Regions from separate parts of the Brachybacterium sp. GU-2 genome, predicted to be linked through region 2. Evidence: predicted binding sites of a transcription regulator. Region 2 holds the regulator's gene; the other holds the start of a gene.
The links. Region 2 encodes HrcA, which represses chaperone genes, less so after heat shock. Its sites were predicted from a motif close to TTNGCACTCGNNNNNNNCGAGTGCNAA; they were not measured.
Positions count from the first base shown of each region.

Region 1: groL (chaperonin GroEL) is a predicted target of HrcA. The motif match lies at 3,026-3,052, and genes of this name have one in related genera.

Region 1 is NZ_CP133037.2:1,491,244-1,501,308, reverse strand. It holds gene treS (maltose alpha-D-glucosyltransferase) at 1-791, opposite strand, end outside; gene RBL05_RS06900 (uracil-DNA glycosylase) at 981-1,658, opposite strand; gene RBL05_RS06895 (DUF3263 domain-containing protein) at 1,792-2,175, shown strand; gene RBL05_RS06890 (LytR C-terminal domain-containing protein) at 2,238-2,822, shown strand; gene groL (chaperonin GroEL) at 3,221-4,855, shown strand; gene RBL05_RS06880 (hypothetical protein) at 5,626-6,192, shown strand; gene RBL05_RS06875 (hypothetical protein) at 6,422-6,682, shown strand; gene RBL05_RS06870 (TRAP transporter substrate-binding protein) at 6,801-7,874, shown strand; gene RBL05_RS06865 (TRAP transporter small permease) at 7,871-8,485, shown strand; gene RBL05_RS06860 (TRAP transporter large permease) at 8,489-9,808, shown strand.
Region 2 is NZ_CP133037.2:199,053-209,117, reverse strand. It holds gene RBL05_RS00990 (PhoH family protein) at 1-349, opposite strand, end outside; gene RBL05_RS00985 (histidine triad nucleotide-binding protein) at 346-720, opposite strand; gene RBL05_RS00980 (NADPH-dependent FMN reductase) at 798-1,340, shown strand; partial or broken gene RBL05_RS00975 (16S rRNA (uracil(1498)-N(3))-methyltransferase) at 1,422-2,208, opposite strand; gene dnaJ (molecular chaperone DnaJ) at 2,222-3,340, opposite strand; gene hrcA (heat-inducible transcriptional repressor HrcA) at 3,412-4,413, opposite strand; gene RBL05_RS00960 (DUF3097 domain-containing protein) at 4,557-5,453, shown strand; gene RBL05_RS00955 (DUF4870 domain-containing protein) at 5,657-6,580, shown strand; gene RBL05_RS00950 (iron chaperone) at 6,779-7,165, opposite strand; gene hemW (radical SAM family heme chaperone HemW) at 7,308-8,465, opposite strand; gene RBL05_RS00940 (MOSC domain-containing protein) at 8,462-9,247, opposite strand; gene lepA (translation elongation factor 4) at 9,244-10,065, opposite strand, start outside.

The sequences.
Region 1 (10,065 bases), 1.3 Mb from region 2:
GCCGGCCACTGGTTCGCCTCGGCGATGATCACGCGGCCCGGCCAGCTCTCGTCCACGAACTCCCGCAGCTCGGCGAGGAACTCGTGGGTGGCCGGCAGGTTCTCCCCGTCGGTGCCCTCCTCCTCGAAGAGGTACGGGATCGCGTCGGCGCGGAACCCGTCGATGCCCTTGTCCAGCCAGAAGCGCACCACCTCGAACATCGCCTCGCGCACCGCGGGGTTCTCGAAGTTCAGGTCCGGCTGGTGGGAGAAGAAGCGGTGCCAGAAGAACTGTCGGCGCACCGGGTCGAAGGACCAGTTGCTCTCCTCGGTGTCCACGAAGATGATGCGCGCGTCCTGGTACTTCTCGTCCGTGTCGGACCAGACGTAGAAGTCCCCGTACGGGCCCTCGGGGTCGGAGCGGGACTCGAGGAACCAGGGGTGCTTGTCGGAGGTGTGGTTCATCGGCAGGTCGATGATCACGCGGATCCCGCGCCGGTGCGCCTCGGAGACCAGTCGCTCGAAGTCGGTGATCGAGCCGAACTCCGGCAGCACCTGCTCGTAGTCGGAGATGTCGTAGCCGCCGTCCCGCAGCGGGGAGGCGAAGAAGGGCGGCAGCCACAGGCAGTCGATGCCGAGCCATTGCAGGTAGTCCAGGCGTTCGATGAGGCCGGTGAAGTCCCCGGTCCCGTCGCCGTTGCCGTCGGCGAAGGCGCGCACCAGCACCTCGTAGAACACGGCCTTGCGGTACCAGTGCGGGTCGTAGTCGACCCCCGGGCCCTGGGGGGAGAACTGGGCGGGGTTCAGGGGCATCGGGACCTCCACGGCGGCTGGGACGGCGGACGCGCTTACACCACAATAGTGTCCGCCGCGTCGGCGCGGACCCCTCGGCGGGCGACGGACCGGGCGGTCTCCTCCCGCCCTGTCGGGCGCGGGGCTGCGGGGCCCGCCGCCGCGGCGGGATCTGCGCGCTCTCGGCCCGGGCCCGGTCCCAGCCCGACCTCAGTCCCGGATCCGCCAGTCCACGGGGCCGGCGCCCTGCGCCTCGAGCAGCGCGTTCACCTGCGAGAAGGGACGGGAGCCGAAGAAGCCGCGAGAGGCCGACAGGGGGCTCGGGTGCGGGCTCGCCACATGCGGCACCTCGCCCAGCAGCGGGATCAGCGACTGCGCATCGCGGCCCCAGAGGATCGCCGCGAGCGGCCCGCCGCGGGCCACCAGGGCGCGGATCGCGTGCTCGGTGATCTCCTCCCAGCCGCGACGTCGGTGGGAGGCGGGGGCGCCGGGCGCGACGGTGAGGACCCGGTTCAGCAGCAGCACCCCCTGGTCCTGCCAGGAGGAGAGGTCGCCGTGCGCGGCGGGGACGATGCCGAGATCGCTCTCGAGCTCCCTGTAGATGTTGGTCAGGGAGCGGGGGAGCGGGCGCACGTGCCGCTCCACCGCGAAGGACAGACCGATCGGGTGCCCCGGCGTGGGATACGGGTCCTGGCCGACGATCAGCACCCGCACCTCGGACATCGGCCGGGTGAAGGCGCGCAGCACCGCCTCGCCGGTGGGCAGGTAGCCGCGGCCCGCGCGGACCTCCTCGCGCAGGAAGCCGCCGATCTCGTGGAGACGGTCCTCGACGGGGCGGAGGGTCTCGGCCCAGTCGGGGGCGATGATCTCGGTCAGGGGAGCAGCCATGGAGGCAGTCAACCATCCGCCGGGGGCGCCGTCGGGGCGCGTCGGCCCCTCCCGGCGAGGCATCCCTCACGACCTGCGCGGGGCAGCGGCGTGGCAGCGCGGGGGAGCGGGCGCGGGTGCGTAGCCTCGATCCATGCCCTCCGCCTCCGACGAGCCCGCCCGCGCCGACGCGCGCCCCTCCGACACCCCGTCGTCGGAGCGCACGTCGACGGAGCGCACGGCGTCCGAGCGCGTGCCGTCCGAGGTCGCGCTGCCGGGGCCGCAGGGGGCGCTCACCGAGCGGGACCGGCGGATCCTCGCGCTCGAGGGGCGCACCTTCCGCTACGTCGGCGCGAAGGAGCGGGCGATCCGCGAGGAGATCGGCCTGTCGAAGGTCGCCTACTACGTGCGGCTGAACGCCCTGCTCGACGAGCCGGCGGCGCTGCGCGCGGCCCCCGCCGTCGTCAACAGGCTCCGCGCCCGACGCACCTACGAGGACGGCGGTGCCTCCCTCGGCGGCGACCATCGCGTGGCCTGAGCCATCCGTCTCCGGGGCGTGTGCTCCACCCCCGATCCGGGTCGACCATGTTAAATGGGTCCGTGGCTGATTCCCAGTATCCCTACCCGCCGGACCGATTCGACGACGAGGCGGACGCCGTCACCTTCCACGGCGCCCACCGCGCCGAGCTCCCCTTCTGGCGGGAGAACCTGCTGTACATCATCATCATCGGCGCGGCCGTGGTGCTGCTGGTGGTGCTGCTCTTCGTGATCGGCGGCATGGGCGGCGGCGACGACGGCGCCGAGGGCCCGGCCTCGGCGTCGGAGAGCGCCTCGAGCGAGGCCGCCCCCGAGGAGAGCCCCTCGGAGGAGCCCGCCCCGGAGCCCGACCTCTCCGTGCCCGTCCAGGTGATCAACGCCGGCAGCATCAACGGCCTCGCCGGCACCTGGCAGGAGGAGCTCCAGGGCGAGGGCTGGGAGGACGTCAGCGTCGCCACCGCCGACAGCCCCCAGCAGGAGCCCGTCGTGTTCTACCGCGACGAGGCCGATGCGGACACCGCCCAGGCGCTCGCCGAGCAGGTTGGAGTTGGCGAGGCGCGCCAGAGCGACGAGTACGACTCCCCCCTGACCTTCGTCGCGGTCACCGAGCCCGGTGACGGCGGCGAAGGCGGCGAGGGCGAGGGCTGACCCCTCCCCGCACGCCCCTGCGGCCCCGCGACGCGCCGCTCCTCCTCCGGGAGGGGCGGCGCGTCCTCGTGTGCGGGCCGTGGGGCGGGACGGGGTGCGCGCCCATCGGCGCCGTCCGGCGAGCCCGTCGGCGCCGTTCGGCGAGATGCCCCCGGGCGACGTCCGCCCCGGCCGACGGGGCCGTGTCCGCTTCTCGCGGAGAGTTAGCACTCTCGGGGGCAGAGTGCTTATGATGATCTGGCACTCGGTGCACGGGAGTGACAGCCTCCGCGCACCGGGACCTGAACATTCCGGCCCCGTGAGGGCGTCGGCGCCGTGGGACATGAACACGGAGTCGGCTCCCGTCCGTCGCGGGCACTGGGCCGGGTGGACATCACAGACACGGGAGAGATTCCACAATGGCCAAGCTCATCTCTTACGACGAGGAGGCCCGGCGCGGCCTCGAGCGGGGAATGAACCAGCTCGCCGACGCCGTCAAGGTCACCCTCGGCCCCAAGGGTCGCAACGTCGTGCTCGAGAAGTCCTGGGGCGCCCCCACCATCACCAACGACGGCGTGTCGATCGCCAAGGAGATCGAGCTCGACGATCCCTACGAGAAGATCGGCGCCGAGCTGGTGAAGGAGGTCGCCAAGAAGACCGACGACATCGCCGGCGACGGCACCACCACCGCCACCGTCCTCGCCCAGGCCCTGGTCAAGGAGGGCCTGCGCAACGTCGCCGCGGGCGCCAACCCGATCGCGCTCAAGCGCGGCATCGACCAGGCCGTGGCCGCGGTCTCCGAGACCCTGCTCAAGCAGGCGAAGGAGATCGAGACCAAGGAGCAGATCGCCTCCACCGCCGCCATCTCCGCGGCCGACCCGGCCATCGGCGAGCTCATCGCCGAGGCCCTCGACAAGGTCGGCAAGGAGGGCGTGATCACGGTCGAGGAGTCCAACACCATGGGCCTCGAGCTGGAGCTCACCGAGGGCATGCGCTTCGACAAGGGCTACATCTCGCCGTACTTCGTCACCGACGCCGAGCGCCAGGAGACCGTGCTCGAGGATCCCTACATCCTCCTGCTCTCCTCCAAGGTGTCCTCCGTCAAGGACCTGCTGCCGCTGCTGGAGAAGGTCATCCAGGCCGGCAAGCCGCTGGCGATCATCGCCGAGGACGTCGAGGGCGAGGCCCTCGCGGTGCTCGTGGTGAACAAGCTCAAGGGCTCCTTCAAGTCCGTGGCCGTCAAGGCCCCCGGCTTCGGCGACCGCCGCAAGGCGATGCTGGAGGACATGGCGATCCTCACCGGCGGCCAGGTCATCGCCGAGGAGGTCGGCCTCAAGCTGGAGACCGCCGGTCTCGAGCAGCTCGGCCAGGCGCGCAAGATCGTCGTCACCAAGGACGAGACCACCATCGTCGAGGGCACCGGCGACGCCGACCGCATCGCCGGCCGCGTCTCCCAGATCCGCGCCGAGATCGAGAACTCCGACTCGGACTACGACCGCGAGAAGCTCCAGGAGCGCCTCGCGAAGCTGGCCGGCGGCGTCGCCGTCATCAAGGCCGGCGCCGCGACCGAGGTCGAGCTCAAGGAGCGCAAGCACCGCATCGAGGATGCCGTGCGCAACGCCAAGGCCGCCGTGGACGAGGGCGTCGTCGCCGGTGGTGGCGTCGCGCTGCTGCAGGCCGGTGCGGACACCTTCGGCAAGCTCGCCCTCGAGGGCGACGAGGCCACCGGTGGCAACATCGTCAAGGTCGCCATCGAGGCCCCGCTCAAGCAGATCGCGGTCAACGCCGGTCTCGAGGGCGGCGTCGTGGCGGAGAAGGTCAAGAACCTTCCCGTCGGCCAGGGCCTGAACGCGGCCACCGGCGAGTACGAGGACCTGGTCTCGGCCGGGATCATCGACCCCGTCAAGGTGACCCGCTCCGCGCTGCAGAACGCCGCGTCCATCGCGGGCCTGTTCCTCACCACCGAGGCCGTCGTGGCCGACAAGCCGGAGCCCGAGGCCCCGGCCGCCGGCGGCGACATGGGCGGCATGGGGGGCATGGGCGGCATGATGTGATCCAGCCTCACGGCTGATCACCTGCCGCTCCACCCGAGCGCTCGACGAGCCCCGATCCTCTGACGAGGGTCGGGGCTCGTCTCTGTCCGTGGAGGCGGGAATGGGCAGTACTCCCCATGGTCGCGGCGGGCACCGGCGCCTATGGTCGGGTGCGGGGGAGACATCAACGTCACACGGAGGGGAACCATGTTCCACGGAGCAGACACCGGCCGGCTGCCGGACTTCGCGCAGCGGCTGGGAGAGCTCGGGACGCACGTCGGAGCTGCTCGACGAGGCGACCACCGCAGTGCTGTCCGCGGCCTGGGAGGGGCCTGACGCTGATCGGTTCCGCCAGGAGTTCTTGGATTCCGTCACCAACGGGTGGAGGCAGCTGATCGACCGTCTGCACCTCTCCGAGGACGAGATCAGAGCGCATGCTGACGAACAGGACCAGGCGTCCGACGCGCAAGATCGGCGAAGCCCCGGCGCGAACGGTGGTGGGGACGCCGACCCCGCCGCCCAGGAGGACCACCATGCGCGGGATGCAGCGGATGCTCCGGTGACGGCCAAGGCCGATCGTGGCGACGGGACTGATCCACAGCCGCCGGATACCGATGGGGCGATCGACGGTCCGAAGCTGTACTCGGGGACGGCCTGGGCCCGGGGTGCCGGGAACCAGTGCGGACACGCCCGAACCTCCTGCCTGGAGACCAGCGGATTCGGGCTCGGGCGAGTGGAATTCACGGGAGCCCACCGACGAGGACCGCGAGAACCTCGGCCTCGCCAAGGACATGGTGCTCGGTGGCCGGTTTACCGGGCAGGGCGTCACATCGGACAACCTGCCGCACTGCCTGGACAACACCGGTGAGGACAAGTCGATCGATGTCGATGACATGATCGAGGAGGTCCCGGCGTTCTCCACAGCAGTGGACGAGCAGCGCAGCGACATCGGCCAGGAGGCGATCTCCCAGGCAAAGAAGAGCGGTGCCACGGGACCCGTCACCTTCTCGGTGAGCACGGACTGGGAGGGCGGAGAGGCCTCGTCCAAGGAGAGCGAGAAGTACTTCGACGCCACGGGATCCTTCGACTACGACCAGACCGGCACCGTCCCGGCGTATCCGCCGGCGGAGCCGGGCGGGAAGTGGACCTACGAGGCCGACACGGCGCTCAACGTCCGTGATCGGTACAACTGGGACAGCGGCAAGGGCGTGGAGATCGACGTCCCTGATTGGGTCCCTGGGTATCCGGACAAGATCAACGTGTCGGATACTCAGATGCAGAGACTGCGCCAATCACGTCGTGCGCGGGAGTGCAACATCGCCGGATCGTCGGAGAAGTCGACGCATACCGGTCCCTGAGTGCAGGTCGTGAGGGGTCGATACAGGGGACCGACTTCGAGCGCAGGGTGCTCGTCGACGACGCGGACCTGCGGACCGTCCGGGTACGTCTCAGCGAGGTCCACTGATCGTCTCCACCGGAGCGCCGGAGGACGAGTCCGGTCTGTGCACGAACGAGCGGCGCGGCGTCGGCGCCCGGTTCATCGGCCACAACCGCACCCCGGGGCGGGAGTGGGAGCCCGTCTCCGATGTGATCGCGGACGTCCCCGGGGAGCACTTCGCCTGGTCCGTCGGCCCGGGACGGGCCGAATGGGGCTACCGGATGCGGCCGGCGGACGGCGGAGGGACCGAGCTGACGGAGTACACCCGCACCACCGAGCACCTGGAGAAGGTGTTCGTCGACCGCTACGGCGAGCGGGCGGAGGAGGAGATCCGGGTCCACCATGCGGCGGCACGGGAGGGCATCCCCGCCACCCTCGCCGCGATCCGCGAGGTGCTCACCGCCCGCTGACCTCCGGGAAACCTCCGGCAAGAACCGGCGGTCCGCCGCGTTCGCGGTCAGGATGGGCGGCGTACCCCGTCGAGGACGCCGTGATGCGACTCCTCGACGCCTTGAGGAGGAGGAACGCATGAGGTCGAGGACGACCCCGATACCGCCGACGCCACAGCCGGCGCGGCGCACACTGCTGACAGGGATCCCGCTGCTGGGCGCCGGAGCGCTCGCGCTCGGCGGCTGCGCACCGGACGACGCCGGCGCCGCCACCGACGTCGAGAACATCCTGACGATCTCCCTGAACCAGACCGAGACGCACCCCAGCTATCTCGCGCTGACGGCCTTCGGCGAGAAGCTCGCCGAGGCGACCGAGGGCCGCTGGGGAGCCCGCGTCTACGCCAACGAGGCGCTCGGCGCGCAGCAGGAGGTGGTCCAGCTCGTCTCCGACGGCAGCGTCGACATGGCCGTGATCTCCGCGCCGCAGGTCGAGAACCTCTCCATGGCGTTCCGGCCTCTGAACCTGCCCGGCGCCTTCATGGACATCGAGCACCAGACCGCCGTGCTGAAGGACGACTCGATCGTCGGCGAGCTGTTCTCCTCCCTCGAGGACGAGCGCCGCCTGCGCGTGCTCGGCGGCTTCACCCAGGGCTCCCGCCACGTCTACACCGACCGCGGCCCGATCGAGGGCCCCGACGACCTTGCCGGGCTCAAGATCCGCGTCCAGGAGTCCGACGTGTTCATGGCGCTGATCCGTGCGCTCGGCGCCTCGCCGACCCCGATGGCCTACGGCGAGGTGTACACCGCCCTGCAGGCCGGCGTGCTCAACGGCGCCGAGAACAACGAGGTCAGCTACGTGACCCAGCGCCACTACGAGATCGCCCCGCACTTCACCCTCACCAACCACCTCGTCGGTCTGGACTACGTCATGGCCAACGTGGACCGGATCGAGGAGATGGACGAGGCGGATCAAGCCGCGTTCACCGAGTCCTTCGCCGCCGCGCAGGAAGAGTTCGTGACGCTGTGGGCGCAGGAGACCGAGGCCAGCATCCAGGCGATGGAGGAGGCCGGCGTCGAGATCACCGAGCCCGATCCCGAGGCTTTCACCCCGGCGATCGAGGAGGTGGGGCGCTCCTTCCTCGACAGCCCCGAGGACGAGGACCTGTACGAGCGCGTGCGCGCGCTCGCCGACGAGATGGGGGTGGAGCGATGAGCGCGCCGCGCAGGAGGCTCGTCCAGGGCCTGACCTGGATCAGCATCGCGCTGTTCGTGGTGCTGGTGCTCGTGGTGATCTGGCAGGTGTTCACCCGACAGGTGCTGCAGGCGCCCAGCGGCTGGACCACCACCGTCTCGCAGTACCTGTTCATCTGGCTGGTGCTGTTCTCCGTCGCGATGGTGTTCGGGGAGCGGGGCCATGTGGCGGTGGACTTCTTCGCCCGCCTGATGCCCCGTCCCGCGCAGCGCGTCACGTCCGTGCTCGTCGAGCTCTCGGTCCTCGCCTTCGCGCTGCTGGGTCTGGTCTGGGGCGGGATCCGCGGCATGTCGATCTCCTTCGACCAGGCGATCCCGGGCCTGCCGGTGACCGTGGGGCAGATGTACCTGGCCCTGCCGATCGCGGGCGTGCTCATCGCCCTGTTCGCCCTCGAGGACCTCGTGCGCGCCGCGCGCGGCGACGACATGCTCGCCGGCGACGACGCCCAGACCGAGGCCGCTCTCCAGTCGGCGGGCGCCGACGCGGAGGGCGCGCCCGAGGACGGGCGCTCGTCGGCCGACGGGCCGACCTCGGCCTCTCCGACCAGCCCGACCGAGCAGAAGGAGGCCTGAGCCGTGGATCCCGCAACTCTCGCCGGAGTCATCCTCATCGCCGGAGTCGTCGTGCTCATCGGCGTCGGCGCCCCGATCGCGATCGCGATCGGCCTCCCCTCGATCGTGGCGCTCGCCGCCGTGGTCGGCACCGAGCAGGCCGTGTTTGTCGCCTCCCAGCGCATGTTCACCGGCGCCAGCTCGTTCACCCTGCTGGCGATCCCGTTCTTCGTGCTCGCCGGATCGCTGATGAACACCGGCGGCATCGCCGAACGGCTGATCGACGCCGCCAAGGTGCTGGTGGGCCGGATGCCCGGCTCCCTCGCCCAGACCAACGTCGTCGCCAACGCGCTGTTCGGCTCCGTCTCCGGCGCGGCCGTCGCGTCGGCCGCGGCGATGGGCTCGACCCTCGGTCCGCGCATGAAGCGCGAGGGCTATGACCTCTCGGTCTCCGCGGCCGTGAACGCGGCCTCCGCCCCGGCGGGCATGATGATCCCGCCGTCGAACACCCTGATCGTGTACTCGCTGGTCTCCTCGACCTCCGTGGCCACGCTGTTCGTCGCAGGCTACGGCCCGGGCATCGTGTGGGTGCTCGCCTGCCTCGTGGTCGTCGCGATCCTCTCGCACACCCGCCCGGGCATGAGCGCCCGCGGTGAGAAGGTCCCCTTCGGCCTCGCGATCACCACGCTGCTGAAGGCGGTGCCCGCGATCCTGATGATCGTGATCGTGATCGGCGGTCTGCTGGCGGGCTTCTTCACCGCGACCGAGTCCGCGGTGATCGCCGTGGCCTACTCGTTCATCCTCGGGCTCATCTACCGACAGCTCACCCTGAAGAACCTCCCCACCGTGATCGCGGGCGCCGCCCGCACCACGGCGGTCGTGATGCTGCTGGTGGCGGTGTCCTCGGCGCTGAGCTGGGTGCTGTCCTACGCGATGATCCCGCAGTCGATCTCCTCGGCGCTGCTGGGCCTGGCGGACTCCAAGACGGTCATCCTGCTGCTGATGATGCTGATCCTGCTGACCGTGGGCGCCTTCATGGACCCCACGCCGGCGATCCTGATCTTCACGCCGATCTTCCTGCCGATCGCGATGGAGCTCGGGGTGGACCCGATCCACTTCGGCCTGATGATCACCTTCAACCTCTCGCTGGGCACGATCACTCCGCCGGTGGGGAACATCCTGTTCATCGCCGCGAAGGTCGGCGGCGTGAGGGTCGAGCCGGTGATGCGGCAGATGCTGCCCTTCTTCGCGGCGCTGCTGATCGGACTGCTGCTGGTGGTGTTCGTCCCGCAGATCACGATGCTGCTCCCGGACCTGCTGGGCATGAGCAGCTCGGCGGAGTAGTCCCCGCCGTCCCGTCGCGGACCCCGTCGTCCGATCCTCGCAGGGAGGGTCGGGCGGCGGGGTCCTCGCCGTCCGGCCCCTCCCTCACGGGCCTCGCGGTCGGGGTCTCGCAGTCCGGGCCCGCCGCCAGCCCGGTCGTCCTCGAGGGTCAGCCGGCGCGCTGCCGGCCCGGGCGTGGTCGGCCTGTGGCGCAGGGCGTGCCACTACGGCATATATGCCGTAGTGGCACGCCCTGCGCCATGACCTGACCATGCTCG
Region 2 (10,065 bases):
TCGTCCGGGAGAGGACCTCCTCGAGCTTGCGGCCGCTCGCCCGGTCGTCGCCGAAGAGGTTCGCGGCGCGCTGCACGGCCTCGGCGGTGACGGGCTGGCCGGTGCCGGCCAGCTCGATGAGGGAGCGCATGATGTGCTCGCCGCGGCGCAGCGCGTCGTCGGTGCCGCGCAGGGTCACCTGGTGGCCGCGCACGTGCACGTCGGTGTCGGGGACGGCGTCCTCGAGGGCGGCCAGCGCCTGGTCGTTCTCCCCGAGCACCTGGAAGGGGCTGAGATGGTCGGGGATCGCCAGCTTCCGCTCGCGCACCTCGGGGGCGCGTCCGGGAGCCGGGTTGAGGGGGTCTGTCACAGCTCTCCTTCTGCGAGCTTCCCGCCCGCGAGGACGTGCGCGTGCACGTGGAAGACGGTCTGTCCGGCGCTCGCGCCGGTGTTGAAGACGAGGCGGAAGTCGCCGTCGGCCTGCTCGGCGGCGACCTTCGCGGCGACGGTGGCGGTGTGGGCGAGGAGCGCGGGGTCCTCGGCGAGCTCGGTCACGTCGCGGCGGTGCTCGCGCGGGACCACCAGGACGTGCACCGGCGCCTGCGGATGGAGGTCCTTGAAGGCGATGACCTTCTCGTCCTCGTGGACACGATCCGAGGGGATCTCCCCGGCGAGGATCCGGCAGAAGATGCAGTCGGGATCGTGACGCAGTGTGTCGTTGCGGTTGACGCTCGTACCCATGGTCACGAGTCTACGGGAGCGACGAACACCATCCCTCCTTGGGGAAGCCCCCGGGAGTACGAGAAGTTTGAAGGACTATGACGAAGCTCGGAATCCTCCTCAGCAGTGCCCGCCCCAACCGCGTCGGCGAGAAGGTGGCCCAGTGGGTCAGCGCCTCGGCCGACGGCCGCTTCGAGATCGATCTCATCGATCTGCGCGAGATCGCTCTGCCCTCCTTCGACGAGCCCTCCTCGCCGAAGTCCGGCGCCGAGAAGACCACCGACCACGGCCGCTCCTGGGCCGAGCGGATCGCCGCGCTCGACGCGATCGTGATCCTCACCCCGCAGTACAACGGCTCCTACCCGGGCGCCCTGAAGAACGCGATCGACTTCCTCTTCCACGAGTGGGAGAACCTCCCCACGATCCTGGTCGGCTACGGCTGGGGTGCGGCGAACGAGGTGCTGCCGCTGCTGGAGACCCTGATGGGCCGCGTAGGCGCCGACGTCGTCGGCTCCGTCGGCCTCGGCTTCCGCGAGGATCTCTCCGTCGAGGGTGAGCTGTTCGTCACCGAGGAGAAGGCCACAGCGCTGGAGACCGCGCTGGCCGCGCTCGAAGCGAAGGTGCTCTCCCCGGTCGGCTGACCACCGCTCCCTCACGTCGCAGGACCCCGCCGGCGCCGAGCGTCTGCGGGGTCCTGTCGTCGGCGGGGTCCGCCGGTGGGCTCAGCCCCAGCGGCCGACGAGCGCGCTGAGCACCGCGAGGGCTGCGGGGCCGGCGGTGGAGGAGCGCAGCACCTCGGGGCCCAGCAGCACCGTCCGGGCACCGGCCTCGCGCAGCGCCTCCAGCTCGGACTCGTCGAGCCCGCCCTCGGGGCCGACGACCACGACGATCTCCTCGATGCCGGCCTCGCTCGCACCGCGCAGCTCCTCGGCGAGGCTCATCACGCCGACGGACTCCTGCTCGTGCAGGACGAGCACGAGCGTCCTGTCGGCCGCGCGGGCGCGCAGGTCCTCGACGAGCGCGCTCGTGGTCATCGGGGCGTCGACCGCGGGGATGCCGGGCCGACGGCACTGCTTGACGGCGGCGCGGGCGGTGCCCTCCCACTTCGCGCGGCCCTTGGCGAGCTTCTCCCCGCCATACGGAGACGGAGCGCTTCGCGATCCACGGGACGATGCGGTCGACGCCGAGCTCGGTCGCGGACTCGACGGCCTGCTCGTCGCGGCCGCCGGTCGCGAGGGCCTGCACCAGCGCGAGTCGGGGCAGACGCTGCACGGCCGGGGACGGGTCCGCGAGCAGGCGCAGGTCGAGCGCCTCCTTGCGGGAGGCGGTGACCTCGGCGAGGACCTGTCGGCCGGGGGCGTCGGTGAGGAGCAGCTGCTCCCCCACCCCGATCCGGGCGACCTTGGCCGCGTGGCGGCCCTCGTCGCCGGCGAGCTCGAGCTGGTCTCCCTCACGGGCGGCGGCGAGGGCCTCGTCGAGGATCAGGAAGCCGGGCGGGGTGGTGGGCACTGGCTCTCCCGCCTCAGAGGTTCAGGCGCTCGCGGAGCTTCGCGAACGGGCCGCCGTGGTTCTTGGGACGGGTGGCCTCGTCGCCGCGGAGGGCGGCGAAGCGCTCGAGCAGCTCGCGCTCCTCGTCGGTGAGCGCGGTGGGCACGTCCACGTCGAGCACCACGCGGATGTCGCCGCGGCGCTCGCGGCGCAGCGGGGTGACGCCGAAGCCCTTGAGGACGATCTCCTCGCCGGGCTGGGCGCCGGGGCGAATGTCGAGCTCCTGCTCCCCGTCGAAGGTCTCCAGCGGGATCGTCGCGCCCAGCGCGGCGGTCGTCATCGGCACGGAGACTGTGGTGACGAGGTCGTCGCCGGAGCGGTCGAACATCTCGTGGTCCTTGACGGACAGCTCCACGAAGAGGTCGCCGGAGGGGCCGCCGGCCTCGCCGGTCTCGCCCTCGCCGCGCAGCTGGATGCGGGTGCCGTTCTCGACGCCGGAGGGGATGCGCACGGTGACGGTGCGCTCGGTGGCGGTGCGGCCGTGGCCGGAGCAGCCGGTGCAGGGGCTCTCGATCACGTCGCCGTGGCCCTCGCAGGTGGGGCAGGGTGCCATGGTGACCATCTGGCCCAGCAGCGACTGCTGGACGCGCTGGACGTGGCCGGAGCCGTTGCAGGCGGTGCAGCGGGTGGGGCTGGTGCCCGGCTCGGCGCAGGAGCCGGAGCAGCGCTCGCACAGCACGGCGGTGCGGAAGGTGACGTCCTGCTCGGTGCCGAAGACGACGTCGCGCAGCTCGATCTTCACCCGGCGCAGCACGTCGCCGCCGCGGCGCTGCCGCGGGACGGGGCCCTGGTTGCGCCCGCGCATCCCGGAGGCTCCAGCGAACATGTCGAAGATGTCGTTGAAGTCGAATCCGGCGCCGCCGCCGGGGAAGCCGCCCATGCCCGGGCCGCCGCCCATGTCGTACTGGCGGCGCTTGTCCGCATGGGAGAGGGTCTCGTACGCCTGGGAGACCTTCTTGAACTTCTCCGCCGCCTCCGGGTCCGGGTTGACGTCCGGGTGGAGGGTGCGGGCGAGCTTGCGGTACGCCTTCTTGATCTCTTCGGTCGAGGCGTCGCGGGAGACGCCGAGCAGCTCGTAGTAGTCGTCGTTCACAGGCGTGGGTCCTTCACAGGGGTCGGAGGTCGGTGACGGCCGGCGACGGGCGCGCAGGCCCGCCGGCGCGGTCATTCGAGGAATCGGGAGACGTAGCGGGCGATCGCCTGGACGGTCGAGATCCCGGCGGCGTAGTCCATGCGGCTGGGGCCGAGGATCGCGAGGTGGGAGCCGGCGTCGTAGCCCGCGCCGACGAGCGCGGCCTGGTGCAGCGCCCGGTCGTGGAGCTCGGAGCCGATCCGCACCTGCACGTCCCCCGGCGAGACGTGCATCTCGGTGAACAGGCGCAGCAGCACCAGCTGCTCCTCGAGGACGTCCAGCAGCGGCTCGACGTCGCGGGCGAAGTCCTCGGCGGAGCGGGCGATGTTCGCGGTGCCCGCCATCATGATGCGGTCCTCGGCGCGGGTCGCGGCCAGCGCGGTGAGCGCCTCGGCCACCTCCGCGGCGGCGGGCCGCTCGGGGACGGGCAGGGACTCGAGGTAGTCCGTCAGCGGCCCTGCGAGGTCGGTGACCTCCCGGCCGGCGACGGCGCGGTTGAGCTGGTCGCGCAGCGCCGCGTAGTACTCGGCGGGTCGGCCGGCGATGACGGGGACGGTGCGCTGGTCCACCCTCCCCGACTCGGTGATCAGCACGACCAGCAGCAGCGAGTCCGCGACCTTCACGAGCTCGACGTGGCGGATGCGGGCCTGGCGGCGGGCCGGGTACTGCACCATCGCGACCTGCTGGGTGAGCTGGGCGAGGAGGCGCACGGTGCGGGCCAGGAGCTCCTCGACGTCCCCCGCGTCCTCGAGCAGGGTGCGGATCGCCCGCTTCTCGGCGGCGGAGAGGGGCTTGACCATCGCGACGTGGTCGACGAAGGCGCGATATCCCTTGTCGGTGGGGACGCGGCCGGCGGAGGTGTGGGGCTGGTGGATCAGCCCCTCCTCCTCGAGGACGGACATGTCGTTGCGGACGGTCGCCGCGGAGACGCCGAGCTCGTGCCGCTCCAGCAGCGACTTCGAGCCGACGGGCTCGCGCGTGGAGACGTAGTCCTCGACGATGGCGCCGAGGATCTGGAGCTTGCGGTCGTCCATGTCGTGCACCTCCTGCCGCGCGGTCCGGCACCGGGGCGTCCCGGCGCCCGGGTCTCCCTGGACATTGGCACTCTCCCATGCCAAGTGCCAATCGTACGCGTCCGCGGCGTGCTTCGCAGGGAGGCGTTCGCCACGGGGCTACAGTGTCCGCCGTGTCCACCCCGCCTGCTCGCTTCCCCGACCGGTACGGCGCCGATGTGCTCTCCTCCGGTCCCCCCGCCCATCACCGCCGCCGCCCGGTCGGCCGCGAGGTCCCCGCGCAGCGCGACCTCGTCGTCGAGGAGGCCTCGACCGGCTTCACCGGCGCGATCACGCGCGTGGAGAAGACGGCCGGAGAGCTGATCGTCGAGCTGGAGGACGGCCGCGGCCGACGCCGCACCTTCCCGCTCGGGCCGGGCTTCATGATCGACGGGCAGCCCGTCGTCCTCACCCGCCCGCAGGCGGCGCAGAAGGCGCCCGTCCGCAAGCGCTCCGCCTCCGGCTCGGTGTACGTCGAGGGGGCGAAGGCGCGCACCGCACGTGCGTCGCGGATCTGGGTCGAGGGCACCCATGACGCGGAGCTGGTGCAGAAGGTGTGGGGCCACGACCTGCGGATCGAGGGCATCGTCGTCGAGCAGCTCGAGGGCGCCGACGACCTCGCAGAGCGCGTGCGCGAGTTCGGCCCCTCCCCCGGCCGCCGGCTCGGGATCCTGGTGGACCACCTGGTGAAGGGGTCGAAGGAGTCCCGCATCGCAGCCGAGGTGATGGCCCTGCCGGGCGCCCGCGGGAACGTCACCGTGCTCGGCCACCCGTACGTCGACGTGTGGCAGGCCGTGAAGCCCGCGCGCGTGGGGCTGAAGGAGTGGCCGCACATCCCCAGGGGGACGGACATCAAGGTCGGCTCCCTCGCCGCGCTCGGCTGGCCCCACGAGGACAAGGCCGACATCGGCCTGGGCTGGAAGCGGATCCTCTCCACGGTCCGCTCCTACGCCGACGTCGAGCCGACGCTCTCGGGGCGCATCGAGGAGCTCATCGACTTCGTCACCGTCGACCAGGGCTGACCTGGCCGCGGCACGGGACGGGGAGGCGAGCAGTCGATGCGCCTCTCGGCGCGGTGAGCGGCGACTCTCGGGAGCCCACCAGGGGGATATCCCCCAGCGGATGCGGCGGACCGCCGCGCTGACCGTGGGGTCTCCGGCTCGTTAGGGTGAACCCGTCACCCGAGACGACGGCCCCCGCGCCGACCGAGACGAAGAAGGATCCCATGAGCCAGACTCCGCATCCGCACGACCCGTACGGCACCGAGCCCGGCACCCCCGCCTCCGACTCGCTGCCCGAGCAGCCTGCCGCGCGCCCGGCCTCGGACCACCTCGACATCGACGCCCCTGCCGCCCCCGCGCCGCAGGAGCAGGGCAGCGCGACCTCGGACCCGGCAGAGCATCCCTACGATCCGTTCGCGCAGTCCGCTCCCAGCGCGCAGCCGGCCCCCGCCGCGCAGCATGATCCCTTCGCGCAGCAGGACCCCTACGCACAGCAGGGCTCCGCTCAGCAGGCGGATCCCTACGGGCAGTCCGCGAGCTCGGCCGCTCCGGCCGCGGCGCCGGCCTCCCCCTACGGGGCGCCCTCGCCGTCCCAGCCCTCCGCGCAGCCGGCCCACGCCCAGCAGCCGTACGGGCAGCAGCAGGCTCCGCATGCCCAGCAGCACGCTCCCTACGCCGCCCACGGACAGACCTCAGCCGGAGGAACCATGAACCCCGACCAGGCCCCCGCCCACGTCAAGGGCGTCTTCGACGGCCCGCTGATCGGCCAGCCCACCACCGAGTCCGACACGAAGCTCTGGGCGATGCTCGCGCAGCTCTCGGCGATCGTCGGCTACGTGATCGGCGCCGGCTTCCTCGGCTGGCTCGGCCCGCTGATCATCTTCCTGGTCTACAAGGACCGCAACCGCTTCGTCCGCTACAACGCGGCGGAGGCGCTGAACGCGGCGATCGCGACCCTGATCGTGGAGATCGCGCTCGCCATCGTCTTCACGATCATCACGGTCATCACCTTCGGCTTCGGCTCGGTGCTCTTCGCCCTCATCGGCGTCCCGGCGCTGGTCCACGTCGTCTTCGCCATCATCGGCGCGGTGAAGGCCTACCAGGGCGAGTGGTGGAACTACCCCGTCAACATCCGCCTCGTGAAGTGATCCGCATCCGCATCAGCTGAGTCACGGCCGACGGCCGGATGCAAGAGCCCCCGGGAGTCGCTCCCGGGGGCTCCTGCATGTCGGGGCGCGGGCGGCCGATGCCGCGCGCCCGGGCCGGATGCCGCGCGCCCGGGCCGGACGCCGTGGGCCAGGACTCGACACCGCGCGCAGGGTCCTGCCGCACGGCGCCGCGGCCCGTCACATCCAGTTCACGCCGTCCTGCTCGAACTCGGCGAGGCGGCGGCGCGCCATGCGCCGCAGCAGGTCCTCCGGCATCGGCGTGTCGTAGGGGAGCTTCACGCTGCCCTTGCCGGTCTCCAGCGCCTCGAGCTCGTCGGCGAAGGCCTCCTTCGCGCTCGGGGTGACGGTGAAGTTCGCGTGCGCCTTGTGGGCGCTGATGACGAGCAGGATCGTGCCGCGGGGGTGGACGAAGGCGGGGCTGCCCCATTTGATCGCCTCGGTCGCCTCGGGCAGCTCCTCGCGCACCAGGTTCCGCAGCTCGGCGAGCCGGGTGCGGGCCGGGTCCCCGAGGGCGCCTAGGTACTCGTCGATCGTCGTCGGCCGGGGTCCTGTCGGTGGCGTCATGCGGACAGTGTGCACCTCGGTGATCCGTCGGACCGGTGGATCGACTGGATCGTCGAGAGCGCGCGGCTGCCGGGGCGGCGAGCAGGAGGCGCCTCGGGCTCGACGGGCTCGGTCGTCGAGATCGTTCCGCGGCCGACGGGTCTCAGGGCACGAGGTCGCGGATCACCGCGTCAGCGAGCAGACGCCCCTCCCTGGTAAGGACCGCGCGGCCTGCGGCGAGGGCGTCGGGATCGAGGTGGCCCCGATCGCGGTGCACCTCGAGCATCGAGCGGTTCTGCTCAGGCACGACGTCGACGGCGAGGCCGTCGGCGATCCGCAGCTCGAGCATGATGCGCTCGACGAGCCGGTCCTCGGCGGCGACCTGCTCGCTGTCCGCGACGGGCAGTTCGCCGGAGGCGAGCATGCGCGCGTAGCGGCTGGGATGCTTCACGTTCCAGGAGCGCAGGCCGTCGCGGTGGCGGTGGGCGCCGGGTCCGATCCCCCACCAGTCCCCGCCCTTCCAGTAGGCGAGGTTGTGGCGGGAGCGGTGCTCGGGGGTGCGGGCGAAGTTGGAGACCTCGTACCAGGTCAGGCCCGCCTCGCGCGTGAGGTCGTCGACGAGCTCGTACTTGTCGGCCATGTCGTCGGGGTCGGGCGCCTCGATCTCGCCGCGTCGCAGCTGCCGGGCCATGGCGGTGTTGCCCTCGATGATCAGCGAGTAGGCGGAGAGGTGGTCGACCTCGCAGGCCAGGGCCGCGCGCACGGAGGCCTCGACGTCGGCGACGGTCTCCCCCGGCGTGCCGTAGATGAGGTCCAGGCTCACCTGCAGCCCGGCGTCCTTCGCCCACTGGACCACCTGCGGCACCCGCTCGGGGTCATGGGTGCGGTCCAGGGTCGCGAGCACCGACGGGATCGCGGACTGCATGCCGATCGAGACGCGGGTGACCCCGCCGTCGGCCAGGCGCGAGAGCGAGGCGCGGGTGACCGAGTCGGGATTCGCCTCGGTGGTGACCTCGGCGCCGTCCGCGAGCGGGATCAGCGAGCGAAGATGGTCGAGCATCCGCACCAGGTCGTCGGCGGGCAACAGGGTGGGGGTGCCGCCGCCGAAGAAGACGGTGGAGATCTCCTCGTACTCGTACCCCGCCGCGCGGTCCGCGGCGAGGGTCAGGTCCATCTCGGCCATCGCGTTGTCCGCGTACTCGGCCTGGGAGCCGCCGCCGCCCAGCTCGGCGTTCGTGTAGGTGTTGAAGTCGCAGTACCCGCAGCGCACGGCGCAGAACGGGACGTGGATGTAGGCGGAGAGGTCCTTCACGACCGTCACAGCCCGAGACCGAGACCGAGGCCCCGTCCGGTGGAGCGCAGCCGCTCCGGGAAGTCCTCGCGCTCCCCCGCCCGGGCGAGCGTCTTCTGCGCGGCCCCGACGAGTGTCTCGTACAGCACGGTGCCGCTCGCCTCCGCCCAGTCGAGCAGGGCGCGGGCCTGCGCGGCGTCCAGTCCCCGGAAGGCGTCGACGATGGTCACGCCGTGGTCCGGCCGCTCGAGCACCTCGATCGCGTCGCCGGCGCGCACCTCGCCCTCGACGAGCACGCGGAAGTAGGCGCCGGCGCGGCCCTGGTCGGTGAAGGCGCGTCCCCAGCGGCGGTCCCCCATCCAGGCGGCGAAGGTGCCGCAGGGGTTGCGGGGGCAGGTCGCCTCGAGCTCGGCGCCGCCGATCCGCCAGCGCTCGCCGATCACCGCATGGTCGGTGTCCTGGCCGACGGTGGCGAGGTTCTCGCCGAAGAACCCGTCGGGCAGCTCGTGGCCGAGCGCGGCGGCGTAGGCCTCGCGCACCTCCCGGGAGTAGGCGTAGACGGCCTTGAAGATCCCGCCGTGGTGCTCACGGTCGCCCTGCACGTCGCCGAGCACGCCGTGGGTGAGCAGCGTGACGGGCCCGTCGGCCGGTCGCTTGTCGATCCCGCTCATGAGGGAGCGCTCGCGCACCTCGAAGAGCTGGGCGACCGAGCACACCGCGCCGAGCCGGCCGCCGCCGGGTTCGAACGTGACCTCGAGCGGGTCGAGGCGGCGCGGGGCGGTCTCGGGCAGCGGGCCGGGCGCGGTGCTCACTTCTTCTTCTTCTCGTCCTTCGAGGGCTCGGCGGCGTCGGAGGAGAGCGCGGCGATGAAGGCTTCCTGCGGCACCTCGACGGAGCCGATGTTCTTCATGCGCTTCTTGCCCTCCTTCTGCTTCTCCAGCAGCTTGCGCTTGCGGGAGATGTCGCCTCCGTAGCACTTGGACAGCACGTCCTTGCGCATGGCGCGGATGTTCTCGCGGGCGATGATGCGCGAGCCGATCGCGGCCTGGATCGGGACCTCGAACTGCTGGCGCGGGATGAGCTTCTTGAGCTTGCCGGACATCTCCACGCCGTAGGAGTAGGCCTTGTCGCGGTGCACGATCGCGCTGAACGCGTCGACCGGCTCGCCCTGCAGGAGGATGTCGACCTTGACCAGGTCCGCAGTCTGCTCGCCGGAGACGTCGTAGTCCAGCGAGGCGTAGCCGCGGGTCTTGGACTTCAGCTGGTCGAAGAAGTCGAAGACGATCTCCGCCAGCGGCAGGGTGTAGCGCAGCTCGACACGGTCCTCGCTGAGGTAGTCCATGCCGCCGAGGGTGCCGCGCTTGGACTGGCACAGCTCCATCACCACGCCGATGAACTCGCTGGGCACGAGGATCGTCGCCGAGGCGACGGGCTCGCTGATCTGGTTCACCTTCCCCTCGGGGAAGTCGGAGGGGTTCAGCACCTCGATCTCGGTGCCGTCCTCCATCACGACCTGGTAGACCACGGAGGGGGCGGTGGAGATGAGGTCGAGGTCGAACTCGCGCTCGAGCCGCTCGCGGATGATCTCCAGGTGCAGCAGGCCCAGGAAGCCGACGCGGAAGCCGAAGCC